2 regions of the Microbacterium sp. JZ37 genome follow, and region 1 is predicted to be linked to the other one. Evidence: riboswitches for the same ligand, from Rfam matches in the RefSeq annotation. Region 1 holds a riboswitch; the other holds the start of a gene.
What was found. Region 1 has a riboswitch for thiamine pyrophosphate ahead of GC092_RS02185 (ECF transporter S component). Riboswitches for the same ligand answer to the same signal wherever they lie in the genome.
Positions count from the first base shown of each region.

Region 2: it holds a riboswitch for thiamine pyrophosphate, as region 1 does, so the genes downstream of both, thiC (phosphomethylpyrimidine synthase ThiC) here and GC092_RS02185 (ECF transporter S component) in region 1, are expected to answer to the same signal.

Region 1 is NZ_CP045253.1:498,924-504,866, forward strand. It holds gene GC092_RS02175 (bifunctional proline dehydrogenase/L-glutamate gamma-semialdehyde dehydrogenase) at 1-1,209, shown strand, start outside; gene GC092_RS02180 (D-alanyl-D-alanine carboxypeptidase family protein) at 1,398-2,789, opposite strand; TPP riboswitch at 2,855-2,965, shown strand; gene GC092_RS02185 (ECF transporter S component) at 2,957-3,577, shown strand; gene GC092_RS02190 (ABC transporter ATP-binding protein) at 3,579-5,063, shown strand; gene GC092_RS02195 (energy-coupling factor transporter transmembrane component T family protein) at 5,060-5,845, shown strand; gene GC092_RS02200 (aldo/keto reductase) at 5,911-5,943, shown strand, end outside.
Region 2 is NZ_CP045253.1:20,487-26,429, forward strand. It holds gene GC092_RS00105 (DUF2520 domain-containing protein) at 1-564, shown strand, start outside; partial or broken gene panC (pantoate--beta-alanine ligase) at 561-1,411, shown strand; gene panD (aspartate 1-decarboxylase) at 1,411-1,800, shown strand; gene panB (3-methyl-2-oxobutanoate hydroxymethyltransferase) at 1,797-2,666, shown strand; TPP riboswitch at 2,706-2,813, shown strand; gene thiC (phosphomethylpyrimidine synthase ThiC) at 2,812-4,542, shown strand; gene GC092_RS00130 (FAD-dependent oxidoreductase) at 4,529-5,704, shown strand; gene thiS (sulfur carrier protein ThiS) at 5,701-5,940, shown strand; gene GC092_RS00140 (thiazole synthase) at 5,942-5,943, shown strand, end outside.

The DNA.
Region 1 (5,943 bases):
CACGCCGGCCAGAAGTGCTCGGCGGCGTCGCTCGTCATCCTCGTGGGGTCGGTCGCCCGCAGTGAGCGGTTCCGCCGCCAGCTCGTCGACGCCGTCGAGGGCTACGAGGTGGGCATGCCGTGGCAGGCCGCCGCCCGGATCGGCCCTCTCATCGGCCCCGCTGAGGGCAAGCTCCGCCGCGCCCTCACCGAGCTCGAGCCCGGTCAGACGTGGGTCCGCGAGCCGAAGCAGCTCGACGACTCCGGCGCCCTGTGGACGCCCGGCATCCGCGATGGCGTGCAGCCCGGCAGCGAGTTCCACCTCACGGAGTACTTCGGCCCCGTGCTGGGCATCATGACGGCCGAGACCCTCGACGAGGCGATCGACCTCGTGCGCGCCGTCGACTACGGCCTCACGTCGGGGCTGCACGCCCTCGACGAGGACGAGATCGCCCGGTGGCTCTCGCGCATCGACGTCGGCAACGCCTACGTGAACCGCGGCACGACCGGCGCGATCGTCGAGCGCCAGCCGTTCGGCGGCTGGAAGAAGTCGGCGGTCGGCGCCGGGACGAAGGCCGGCGGCCCCAGCTACCTCTTCGGGCTCGGCACCTGGACGGATGCGCCCGTCGTGACGGCGAGCAGTGCGGATGGCGCGGCACGGCGCGCGGTCGAGGCGCTCGGCAACGCGGATGGCGCGGAGTGGCTCGAGAAGGCGCTCGCGACCGACGTCGTCGCGTTCGCGGAGGAGTTCGGCGTCGCGCGGGATGTGCAGGGCCTCCGGCTCGAGCAGAACGTGCTCCGGTACGCGCCGGTTCCCGTGACGATCCGCTTCGACGGACGCCCGCCGGCGGAGCTCGTGCGCGTGGCGGCCGCGGGGCTGCGTGTGGGCGCCGAGCTCGTCGTGAGCACGCCGACTGCTCTCCCCGAGCGGGTCGCGACGTGGCTGACGGACGCAGGCGTCGAGGTGGCGTTCCAGGATGCGGAGGCGTGGGCGGCCCGCGCGGCGCGCCTCGCCCAGACGGGCGGGCGCATCCGCCTCCTCGGCGGTGCGCTCGCCGACGTCGTGGCGGCGACGGACGGCGCCCCCAACGTCGCGGTGTACGACGGTCCCGTGACGTCGGCCGGCCGCGTGGAGATGCTGCCGTTCCTGCACGAGCAGGCGGTGTCGATCACCGCGCACCGCTTCGGCAACGAGCGGCGGTACGTCGTTCCCGGTCTCGCCGACGCCTGATCAGAGGGCGAGCCGCTCCCTCCCGGGGCGGTCCGCCTCTGTCACGGGCGGTCCGCCTCCGTCCCCCCGTCCGTCCGCGTCTCGCCAGATCTGGATGTCGCCCGCCCTGCATGTCTCACTCCCGGCGGGATAGGGAGGCCGAATCCCGCGCCGAGCGAGACATGCTCGGCCGGCTTCGGGCGGTCGGGTCAGTCGAGGCCGAGCAGCGACAGCGGGTGCGTGAGCCGCCACCAGAAGGAGGGCGGGGGCACGTCGTCGGTGAGGGTGAGCGCGACGCTCGTGTCGTCCATCCCGCCCTGCACGGCCAGCGTGCCGACCTCGTCGCCGGCTTCGGCTCCGAGCTCGACCTCGTACGACGGATCGGTGGATGGCGCGACGCCCTGCCACGAGATCACCTGGGCCTCGTCGGCGGTCACGATCGTGCTCTGCGCACCCCACTCGGTCCGGACGTGCGCGACGGGCACCTCGGCGGCGACGGCGGTCGTGAGCTGCATGCCCTCCTCGAGCTGCGCGAGGAGCTCGCGGCTCACGATCGCGCGGCTGTCGTCGTCGGGCTGGCCGACGACCGCGGCGTAGAGCGTCACGCTCGTCTGGCCGATCGTGACCTCCTTCGCGGACAGGAGGTTCCAGTACTGCGTGCCCGTCGACCACAGCGAGCCGGTCTTCAGGCCGACCACGCCCTCGTCCCCGATGAGCGGGTTCGAGTTCTCGACGAGCCCCGCTCCCGGGAGCACGACCGAGTCCTCGGCCATGATGCTCGCGAGGACCGGATCCTCGAGCGCGATCTCGGCGAGGCGGATGAGCGAGCGCGCGTCAGCGGTGTTCGCCGGGTCGATGCCGCTCGGGTCCGCCACCGTGATGCCCGTGAGCTCGTGCTGCGCGAGCCAGGCCTGCGCGTCGGCGAGCCAGGCCTCCTGCGTGCCCCACAGCTCGAGGACGAGCCGGTCGACGTAGTTGTTCGCCGAGCCGAGCATGACGCCCTGCAGCATCTCGTGCAGCGTGAGCGTGCCGCCCACGGGGACATCGAGCGACGACTCATCGGCCGTGAGATAGGCCCAGTACTCGTCGCTGTCGGCCTGCGTGAAGGCGTAGGACGGCCCATCCTGACCCAGCTCGAGGCCCTCGCGCTCGATGATCATGAGCGCGGTGATGATCTTCGTGATGCTCGCCATCGGCAGCGCCTCGTCGCTCGAGGCGATCGGGCCGCCGGGGCCGCCCTCCGCAGCGAGGGCGGCGATGCCGTCCTCCGGCCAGGTGACGGGGAACTCCTCGCCGATCGGCGTCTCGACGGTGAGATCCGAGATGGTGGGGGCGACGTTCGCGAGCGGCCACACCGCGCAGGACGCGACGTAGCCGAGGGCGAGCACACCGAGAGTGACGGTCGGCCCGAGCCAGAACCGGCGGCGCGTGCGCGGCGGAAGGAGCGACGGCTCGACGGGCACGAGGCGGCTCGTGGGAAGCGCGCCGGCCGTGCGCGAGGCGGCGACGGCGTCGGGGTCGACCCAGCCGAGCGCCGTGAGCGCCGCAGCGGCGTCCTGCGACGGCGCGGTCTCCGCCGCAGGGATGTCGTCGATTGCCACCCGCATACGGTACCCGCTGCTCCTGCGAAGACGGGAAGCGGCTCGTGGGATGCGAGTAGAATCAGCCCACATCACACGGGAGTCCGCCGAGCCGGACTGAGAGGACGCGAGCCGCGCGTCGACCGTCGAACCTGATCCGGGTCATGCCGGCGAAGGAAGGAGAACGAATGTCCACGTCCGTTTCCGCAGGACAGACCGCGACCGGCCGCCGCTTCACGTGGCGGGTCGTCGACATCGTCGTCGCGAGCGTGATCGGCGTCGCGTGCGCGGTCGTGTTCCTCGTCTGGAACATCGCCTACGAGCTGCCGAGCACGCTGCTCAGCCCGCTCCTGCCCGGGCTCGGCGGCCTCGTCGCCGGCCCGTGGCTCATCGCGGGCGTGATCGGCGGACTCGTCGTCCGCAAGCCGGGCGCCGCGCTCTACACCGAGCTGCTCGCCGCCGTGATCTCGGCGCTCGTCGGCAACCAGTGGGGTCCGCTCACGATCGTCTCGGGCCTCGTGCAGGGCCTCGGCGCCGAGATCGTCCTCGCGATCTTCCTGTACCGCGCCTTCGGCCCCGTCGTCGCGGCGCTCGCGGGCGCTGCGGCGGGCCTCGCCTGCGGCATCAACGACATCGTCAACTGGTACGCGGGGGCCGACGCGGCCTTCACGGCCATCTACATCGCGTCGACGACGCTGTCGGGCGCCGTCATCGCCGGCCTCGGCGGCTGGGCGATCGTGCGCGCACTCGCGGCGACCGGAGCGCTCAGCCGCTTCGCCGCGGGGCGCGACGTCGCGCGACGCGTCTGACGTGACGGCCGCGGAGACCCGCCCCTGCGGCATCCTCGCCGAGGGGTGGGGATGGCGGTACGGCACGCGCCTGGCATGGGCGGCCCAGGACGTCACGCTGTCGATCCGGCCGGGGGAGCGCGTGCTGCTCCTCGGAGCGAGCGGATCGGGCAAGTCGACCGTGCTGCAGGCGCTCGCCGGCGTGCTCGGCGGGGAGGACGAGGGAGAGCAGGCGGGCCGTCTCCTCGTCGACGGCGCGCCGCCGGAGGCCGCACGCGGACGGACCGGGCTCGTGCAGCAGGATCCCGACGCACAGGCCGTGCTCGCGCGCGTCGGGGACGACGTCGCGTTCGGGTGCGAGAACCTCGGCGTCCCGCACGACGAGATCTGGTCGCGCGTGCAGGAGGCGCTCGCGATCGTCGGCCTCGACGTGCCGCTCGACCGCTCGACGTCCGCGCTGTCGGGCGGGCAGAAGCAGCGCCTCGCCCTCGCCGGTGCGCTCGCCATGCGCCCCGGGCTCCTGCTGCTCGACGAGCCGACCGCGAACCTCGATCCCGAAGGGGTCGTCGAGGTGCGCGACGCGGTGTCGCGCGTCGTCGCGCACACGGGTGCCACGCTCGTCGTCGTCGAGCACCGGGTCGACGTGTGGCTTCCCGTCGTCGATCGCGTGATCGTCCTCGGCGGCGGTCAGCAGGGCGTCGTCGCCGACGGGACGCCCGAGGTCGTCCTCGCCCGACGTGGCGCCGAGCTCGCGTCGGGCGGCGTGTGGGTGCCGGGCATCCCGCCGCGTCGCCCCGGCCCGCCGCGCCACGCGCCGGGCGCTCCTCTCCTCGCTGCGGAAGCGCTGCAGGTGGGGCGCCTGCGCGACACGGCCGTGGCCGGTCCCGTCGACCTGGAGGTGCGCCCCGGCGAGGTGCTCGGCATCACCGGCCGCAACGGCGCGGGGAAGTCGACCCTCGCGCGCACGCTCGCAGGGCTCCTGCCGCCGGTCGACGGCCGAGTGGCGGCGGCACCCGAACTCGCGGCAGGGGCGGGCCCCGCGCCCATCCGATGGCGCTCGCGCGAGCTCCTCACCCGGATCGGCACCGTGCTGCAGTCGCCCGATCACCAGCTCCTCGCGAACACGGTGCGCGCCGAGCTCGAGGTGGGCATGCGCGCGCTCCGAATGCCCGACGCGGAGATCTCGGCGCGCGGGGAGGAGCTCCTCGCCACGCTGCGCCTCGCGCACCTCGCGGACGCCAACCCCCATACCCTCTCGGGCGGCGAGAAGCGCCGCCTCACGGTCGCGGCCATGCTCGCGACCCGGCCGCGCGTCTGCGTCCTCGACGAGCCGACGTTCGGCCAGGACGCGACGACGTGGGCCGAGCTCGTCGACATCATCGCCCGGCTGCGCGACGGAGCAGACGCCGCTCCGTCGGCGGTCGTCGCCGTGACGCACGACGCCGACGTCCTCACGGCCCTCGAGGCGCGCGTCCACCGCCTCGACGGAGCGGGGGTGCTCGGATGATCCCGGCGCCGCCCATCCCTCGGGGCCCGCTCGCGCACGTGAACCCGGTCGCGAAGCTCGGCGCCGCGCTCCTCATCGCGTTCCCGCTCATCCTCACGATCGACGTCGTCTCGGCGGCGGTCGCGCTCCTCCTCGAGATCCCGCTGCTCCTCGCCGCCGGCGTCGACGCGCGCACGTTCTGGCGCCGCACCGCGCCCGTCTGGATCGCGGCGCCGCTCGCCGCCGTGACGATCGCGCTGTACGGCGAGCCCAGCGGCACCGTCCACTTCGAGTGGCTGCTCGTGCGCGTGAGCGACGGATCGCTCGCCCTCGCCGCCGCGACGTGCCTGCGCATCCTCGCGCTCGCGCTGCCCGGCGTCGTCCTCTTCGCGACCGTCGATCCGACGGATCTCGCGGATGGTCTCGCGCAGCGCGTGCGGCTCCCGGCACGGTTCGTGCTCGGCGCGCTCGGCGGCATGCGCCTGGTCGGGCTCCTCTTCGACGACTGGCGCGAGCTCGAGCTGGCCCGTCGTGCGCGCGGCGTCGCCGATACCGGCCGCGTGCGCCGCGTCCTCGGGATGGCCTTCGCCCTCGTCGTCCTCGCCCTGCGTCGCGGGGCGACCCTCGCGACCTCGATGGAGGCGCGCGGCTTCGGGAGCGACCGCGCCCGGACGTGGGCGCGCCGCTCGCCCTGGGGCGCGCGCGAGTGGATGCTGCTCGCGATCGGCCTCGGCATCTCGCTCACCGCGGTTGCCGTCGCGGTCGCGACGGGCGCGTGGAACTTCATCCTCGGCCCGAGCTGAGCCCGGTGTCGTCGGGGGCAGGCATAATCGGACGCGGCTCGACAACCCACGACGCGGAGGCGGACATGGAGCACAGGACACTCGGACGAACCGGACGC
Region 2 (5,943 bases), 480 kb from region 1:
GCGGCGCACGCCGCGACGGCGGCGGGGCGGATGATCGGCCACACCTCCGGCGCGGTGCCGATCCACGACGTCGACTTCGGCCTCCACCCCCTGCAGACGTTCACCGGCGATGACGACCCGACCGTGTTCCGCGGTGTCGCGTGCGCGGTCGCGGGGCGCTCGGACGAGGCGCTCGAGACCGCGACGGGCATCGCGCTCCTGCTCGGCGCACGCGCGTTCCCTCTCGATGAGGCCCACCGGGCGGCCTATCACGCAGCCGCGTCGGTCGCGGCGAACTTCCTCGTGACCATCGCCGATGCCGCGGAGCGGATCGCCGAGACCGCGGGCATCCCGGCCAAGGAGGCGCGCCTGCTCCTCGCGCCGCTCGTGCGGCGCACCGTCGAGAACTGGGCGTCGGGAGGACCCGCGACAGCCCTGACGGGCCCGATCGCCCGCGGGGACGAGGAGACGGTCGAGCGCCAGCGCGCCGCGATCTCGGCCGGCCGGCCCGAGCTCGTCCCGCTCTTCGACGAGCTGTGCGAGGCGACCCGCGCGCTCGCACGCAGGAAGGAGCACGCGACATGAGGATCGTGCGCACCGTGTCCGACATGCGCGCCGCCGTGCGCACCGCGCGAGCCGAGGGCGCCTCGATCGGCCTCGTGCCCACGATGGGGCCTTCCACGAGGGACACCTCTCGCTCATGCGCCGTGCGCGGGAGGGGTCCGACGTCGTGGTCGTGTCGCTCTTCGTCAACCCCACGCAGTTCGGGGCGAACGAGGACCTCGGCTCCTATCCGCGCGACGAGGCCCGGGATGCCGCGCTCGCCGAGGCTGCGGGAGCGGACATCCTCTTCGCGCCGCCCGTCTCCGAGATGTATCCCGACGGCTTCGCCACGACCATCCATGTGTCCGGCATCACCGACGTGCTGTGCGGCGCGCACCGCGGCCCGCACCACTTCGACGGCGTCGCCACCGTCGTCGCCAAGCTGCTCTCGATCGTGACCCCAGAGGTCGCCTTCTTCGGACAGAAGGACGCGCAGCAGGTGCTCGTCGTGCGCCGGCTCGTCCGCGACCTCGACCTGCCCGTGCGGATCGAGGCGTGCCCGATCGTCCGCGAGCCGGACGGCCTCGCGATGAGCTCGCGCAACGTCTACCTCGATGCCGCAGCGCGGGCGCAGGCGACCGCTCTGAACCGGGCGCTGACCGCGGCGGAGGATCTCGCGGCGCGGGGCGAGCGGGATGGCGCGGTGCTGCTCGCGGCCGCGCGATCCGTCCTCGCGGAGGCCGGCATCGAGCCCGAGTACCTCGAACTGCGCGACGCCGAGCACCTCCGCCCTCTCGTCCGCGTCGATCGGGACGCGCTGCTCGCGGTCGCGGCCAGGGTCGGCGCCGCACGCCTCATCGACAACCGCATCCTCAAGGGAGAATCCTGATGCGCCGCATCATGCTCAAGTCGAAGATCCATCGCGCCACCATCACGGGAAGCGACCTCAACTACGTCGGCTCGATCACGATCGACCCCGATCTGCTCGAGGCGGCGGACATCCTCGAGCACGAGCAGGTGCACGTGCTCGACGTCGACAACGGCGCGCGCTTCGAGACGTACACGATCGCGGGGGAGCGCGGCTCGGGGGTCATGCAGGTCAACGGCGCTGCCGCCCGGCTCGTGCACGCGGGCGACACGATCATCGTCGTCTCCTACGCCGAGTACGACGAGAAGGACCTCGAGACGTACGAGCCCGTCGTCGTGCACGTCGACCGGGGCAACGGCATCATCCAGGTCGATGACGCGGTCGACCGTCTCCTGACGGCGCGCGCATGAGCACGCGGCCGACGGCCCGCCCGCGCGTCGCGCCGGCCGACCTCGCCGCGCGCAAGGCCGCGTGCGAGCGCATCGCCATGGTGACCGCCTACGACCATCCCAGCGCGCAGGTGGCCGAGGCGGCAGGCGTCGACGTCGTGCTCGTGGGCGACTCGGCCGCGATGACGGTGCTCGGATACGACAGCACCGTGCCCGTCACCGTCGACGAGATGATCATGCTCACGGCCGCGGTCCGCAGGGGCCTGCAGAGCCCTCTGCTCGTCGCGGACCTGCCCTTCGGCTCGTACGAGGCCTCCGACGAGACCGCCGTCGCGACCGCGCAGCGCTTCGTGAAGGAGACGGGGTGCGACGCGGTCAAGATCGAGCGCGGCGGCACGTCGGTCGATCGCGCGAGCGCCATCGTCCGCGCGGGCATCCCCGTCATGGGGCACGTCGGCCTCACGCCGCAGACGGCGACCGCCCTCGGCGGATACCGTGCCCAGGGCCGGACCGCCGACGACGCGCTCGCGGTGTGCGAGAGCGCACTCGCGCTGCAGGAGGCCGGATGCTTTGCGATCGTCTTCGAGGCGATCCCGAGCGACGTCACGGACGCCCTGATGCCCCGGATGAGCGTCCCCGTGATCGGCATCGGCGCGGGCCCCGCCACCGACGGCCAGGTGCTCGTATTCCATGACCTTCTCGGCATATACGGGGGTCGTGCGGCGCGTTTCGTCAAGCGGTACGCGGAGCTGCGGGGGGACATGATCGCCGGCATCGAGCGCTATGTCGAGGAAGTCCGCGCGGGACAGTACCCAGCGACCGAGCACGGCTACTCCATGCCCGAAGAGGAATCTGCCCGTCTGAGGGAGCTGCTCGACGCGCTCTGACCCGCCGACTTGCGCGGCCGCGGCTCCCTGCTACTCTGATCCGGTCCACACGGGAGTCCCAGCAGGGGCTGAGAACGAGCTGACGCTGCTCGCGACCGTCGAACCTGTTCGGGTCATGCCGGCGTAGGAAGTAGGAGCAGCTCTTTTGCGCACCCTGGAAGCGACGCATTCGCTCGCATATCTGCACGACGACGAGCACGGGATCCGGGTGCCGGTCACCCGCATCGCGCTCACGGACTCGCCGAACGGCGAGCGGAACGAGCCGTTCACGGCCTATCGGACGTCGGGCCCGGGCAGCGACCCGGTGCGAGGGCTGCCGCCGCTGAGGGCCGACTGGATCGCCGCACGCGGCGACGTCGAGGAGTACGACGGGCGCCCGCGCGACCTCCACGACGACGGCCGTGCGGCCGCGCGGCGCGGCGCCGCCTCCGCGGAGTGGCGGGGAGAGTCCGCCCGCCCGCGCCGCGCACGTCCCGGCCGGCGCGTGACGCAGATGCACTACGCGCGGCAGGGCGTCATCACGCCCGAGATGCGCTTCGTCGCGCTGCGCGAGGGGTGCGACGTCGAGCTCGTCCGCTCGGAACTCGCGGCGGGGCGCGCGATCATCCCGAGCAACATCAACCATCCCGAGAGCGAGCCCATGATCATCGGGCGGGCGTTCCTCGTCAAGATCAACGCGAACATCGGGAACTCGGCCGTCACGAGCTCGATCGCCGAGGAGGTCGAGAAGCTCCAGTGGGCGACGACGTGGGGCGCCGACACGGTCATGGACCTCTCCACGGGCGACGACATCCACACGACCCGCGAGTGGATCATCCGCAACGCGCCCGTGCCGATCGGGACGGTCCCGATCTACCAGGCGCTCGAGAAGGTCGACGGGCAGGCGCATCGCCTCACCTGGGAGATCTTCCGCGACACCGTGATCGAGCAGTGCGAGCAGGGCGTCGACTACATGACGATCCACGCGGGCGTGCTGCTGCGCTACGTGCCGCTCACGGCAGAGCGGGTGACGGGCATCGTCTCGCGAGGCGGCTCGATCATGGCGGGCTGGTGCCTCGCCCACCATCGCGAGAACTTCCTCTACACGCACTTCGACGAGCTGTGCGAGATCTTCGCGCAGTATGACGTCGCGTTCTCGCTCGGCGACGGTCTCCGCCCCGGCTCGACGGCCGACGCCAACGACGCGGCGCAGTTCGCCGAGCTCGACACGCTCGCCGAGCTCACGCACCGGGCGTGGGAGCACGACGTGCAGGTCATGGTGGAGGGGCCGGGGCACGTGCCGCTGCACCTGGTCCGGGAGAACGTCGAGCGCCAGCAGGAGCTCTGCTCGGGGGCGCCCTTCTACACGCTCGGCCCCCTCGTCACTGACGTCGCCCCGGGGTACGACCACATCACCTCGGCGATCGGCGCGACCGAGATCGCACGGTGGGGCACCGCGATGCTCTGCTACGTCACGCCCAAGGAGCACCTGGGGCTGCCCAACCGCGACGACGTGAAGACGGGCGTCATCACGTACAAGATCGCGGCGCACGCGGCCGACCTCGCGAAGGGCCATCCGGGGGCGCGGGATCGGGATGACGCGCTGTCGAAGGCGCGCTTCGAGTTCCGCTGGCGCGATCAGTTCGCCCTCTCGCTCGACCCCGACACGGCAGAGGCCTTCCACGACGAGACGCTCCCGGCCGAGCCGGCCAAGACGGCGCACTTCTGCTCGATGTGCGGCCCGAAGTTCTGCTCGATGCGGATCTCCCAGGACATCCGCGACCGCTTCGGCGGAGCCGAGGAGCAGGAGGCGATCGCGGCCATGCGCCGGAAGTCCGAGGAGTTCGTCGCCGCCGGCGCGTCCGTCTACCTCGACGAGCCCCGTGTCCGGAGCTGACAGCAGGGTCGACGTCGCCGTCGTCGGCGCAGGGATCGTCGGCACGGCGATAGCCGTGGCGTGTGCGCGCGCGGGGCGCTCGGTGCGACTCATCGACCCCCGCCCGGGAGACGGCGCAACGTATGCCGCGGCCGGAATGCTGAGCCCCGCGGGCGAGCTCCAGCACACCGAGCGCGCTGCCGTGGCGCTCCACCGCGCCGCGGCGGCCGCATACCCCGACTTCGTCGCATCGCTGCCCGGCGGCGCTGCGGCGTGCGGGTACGAGGCCGCCCCGACGCTTCTCGTCGGGGTCGACGACGCCGACCGCCGTCGGATCGTCGAGCTCGTGGACGCGGCGCCCGCGGTGCAGGCGGAGCGACGGAGCGTCCGAGAAGCGCGGGCCGCCGAGCCTCTGCTCGCGCCGGGACTCTCGTGCGCGTACGCGGCGGACGGCGACCATCGCGTCGATCCGCGTGCCCTCGTCCGCGCGCTTCGGGGCGCGCTCGCGCCATCCGCTCTCCGTCCGCTCGCGGCGAGGCGCCTGCTGCGCGGGCGGGGCGGTGCTGTGCACGGTGTCGAGCTCTCCGACGGGACAGCGATCGCCGCGGCCGAGGTGGTCGTCGCGAACGCGCTCGGCGCGGCGGACCTGGGCGCGACGCCGCCCGGCGTGCTGCGCCCGGTGCACGGAGACATCCTCCGCCTCCACGCCGCGGGCCTCCCGCGCCTCGCGCACACGGTCCGCTCCCTCGTCCGCGGCCGTGCCGTCTACCTCGTGCCGCGCGTCGACGGCGGGCTGGTCGTGGGCGCGACCGAGCGCGAGGACGCCGACGACGCGGTCTCCGCGGGGGGCGTGTCGGCGCTGCTGCGCGATGCGGCCGAGGTGATGCCGCTCGTCGACGAGTACCGCTTCGTCGAGGCGACCGCCCGCGCCCGTCCGGCGACCCCCGATCATCTGCCCCTCGTCGGGCGGACCGCCCCGGGCCTCGTCGTCGCGACGGGAACGCATCGCAACGGCGTGCTGCTCGCCCCGCTCATCGCAGACCTCTGCCGCCGCATCGTCGACGACGTCGCCCCGCCGCGCGGCGTCGAGGCCGACCTGCTCGACCCTGGGCGGTTCGCCCCCAGCCGCCTCGAACCCGGGCGCGACGCCGCGCCCCGTGACCGTGAAGGAGTCCTCGCATGATCGAGATCGATGTCAACGGAAGTGCTCTGCGGCTGCCCGAGGGGGCGGCGGTGTCGACGGTCGTCTCGGCGCTCACGGGCCGCGCGGTGACGCCCGAGGGCACGGCCGAGGACGGCGCGCCCCTCGGCGTCGCGGTCGCGGTCGACGCGGTCCTCGTGCCGCGCGCCCGCTGGGGGTCGCATCGGCTCGGCCCGGGCGCGCGGGTCGAGGTGCTCACCGCGGCGCAGGGCGGCTGACGT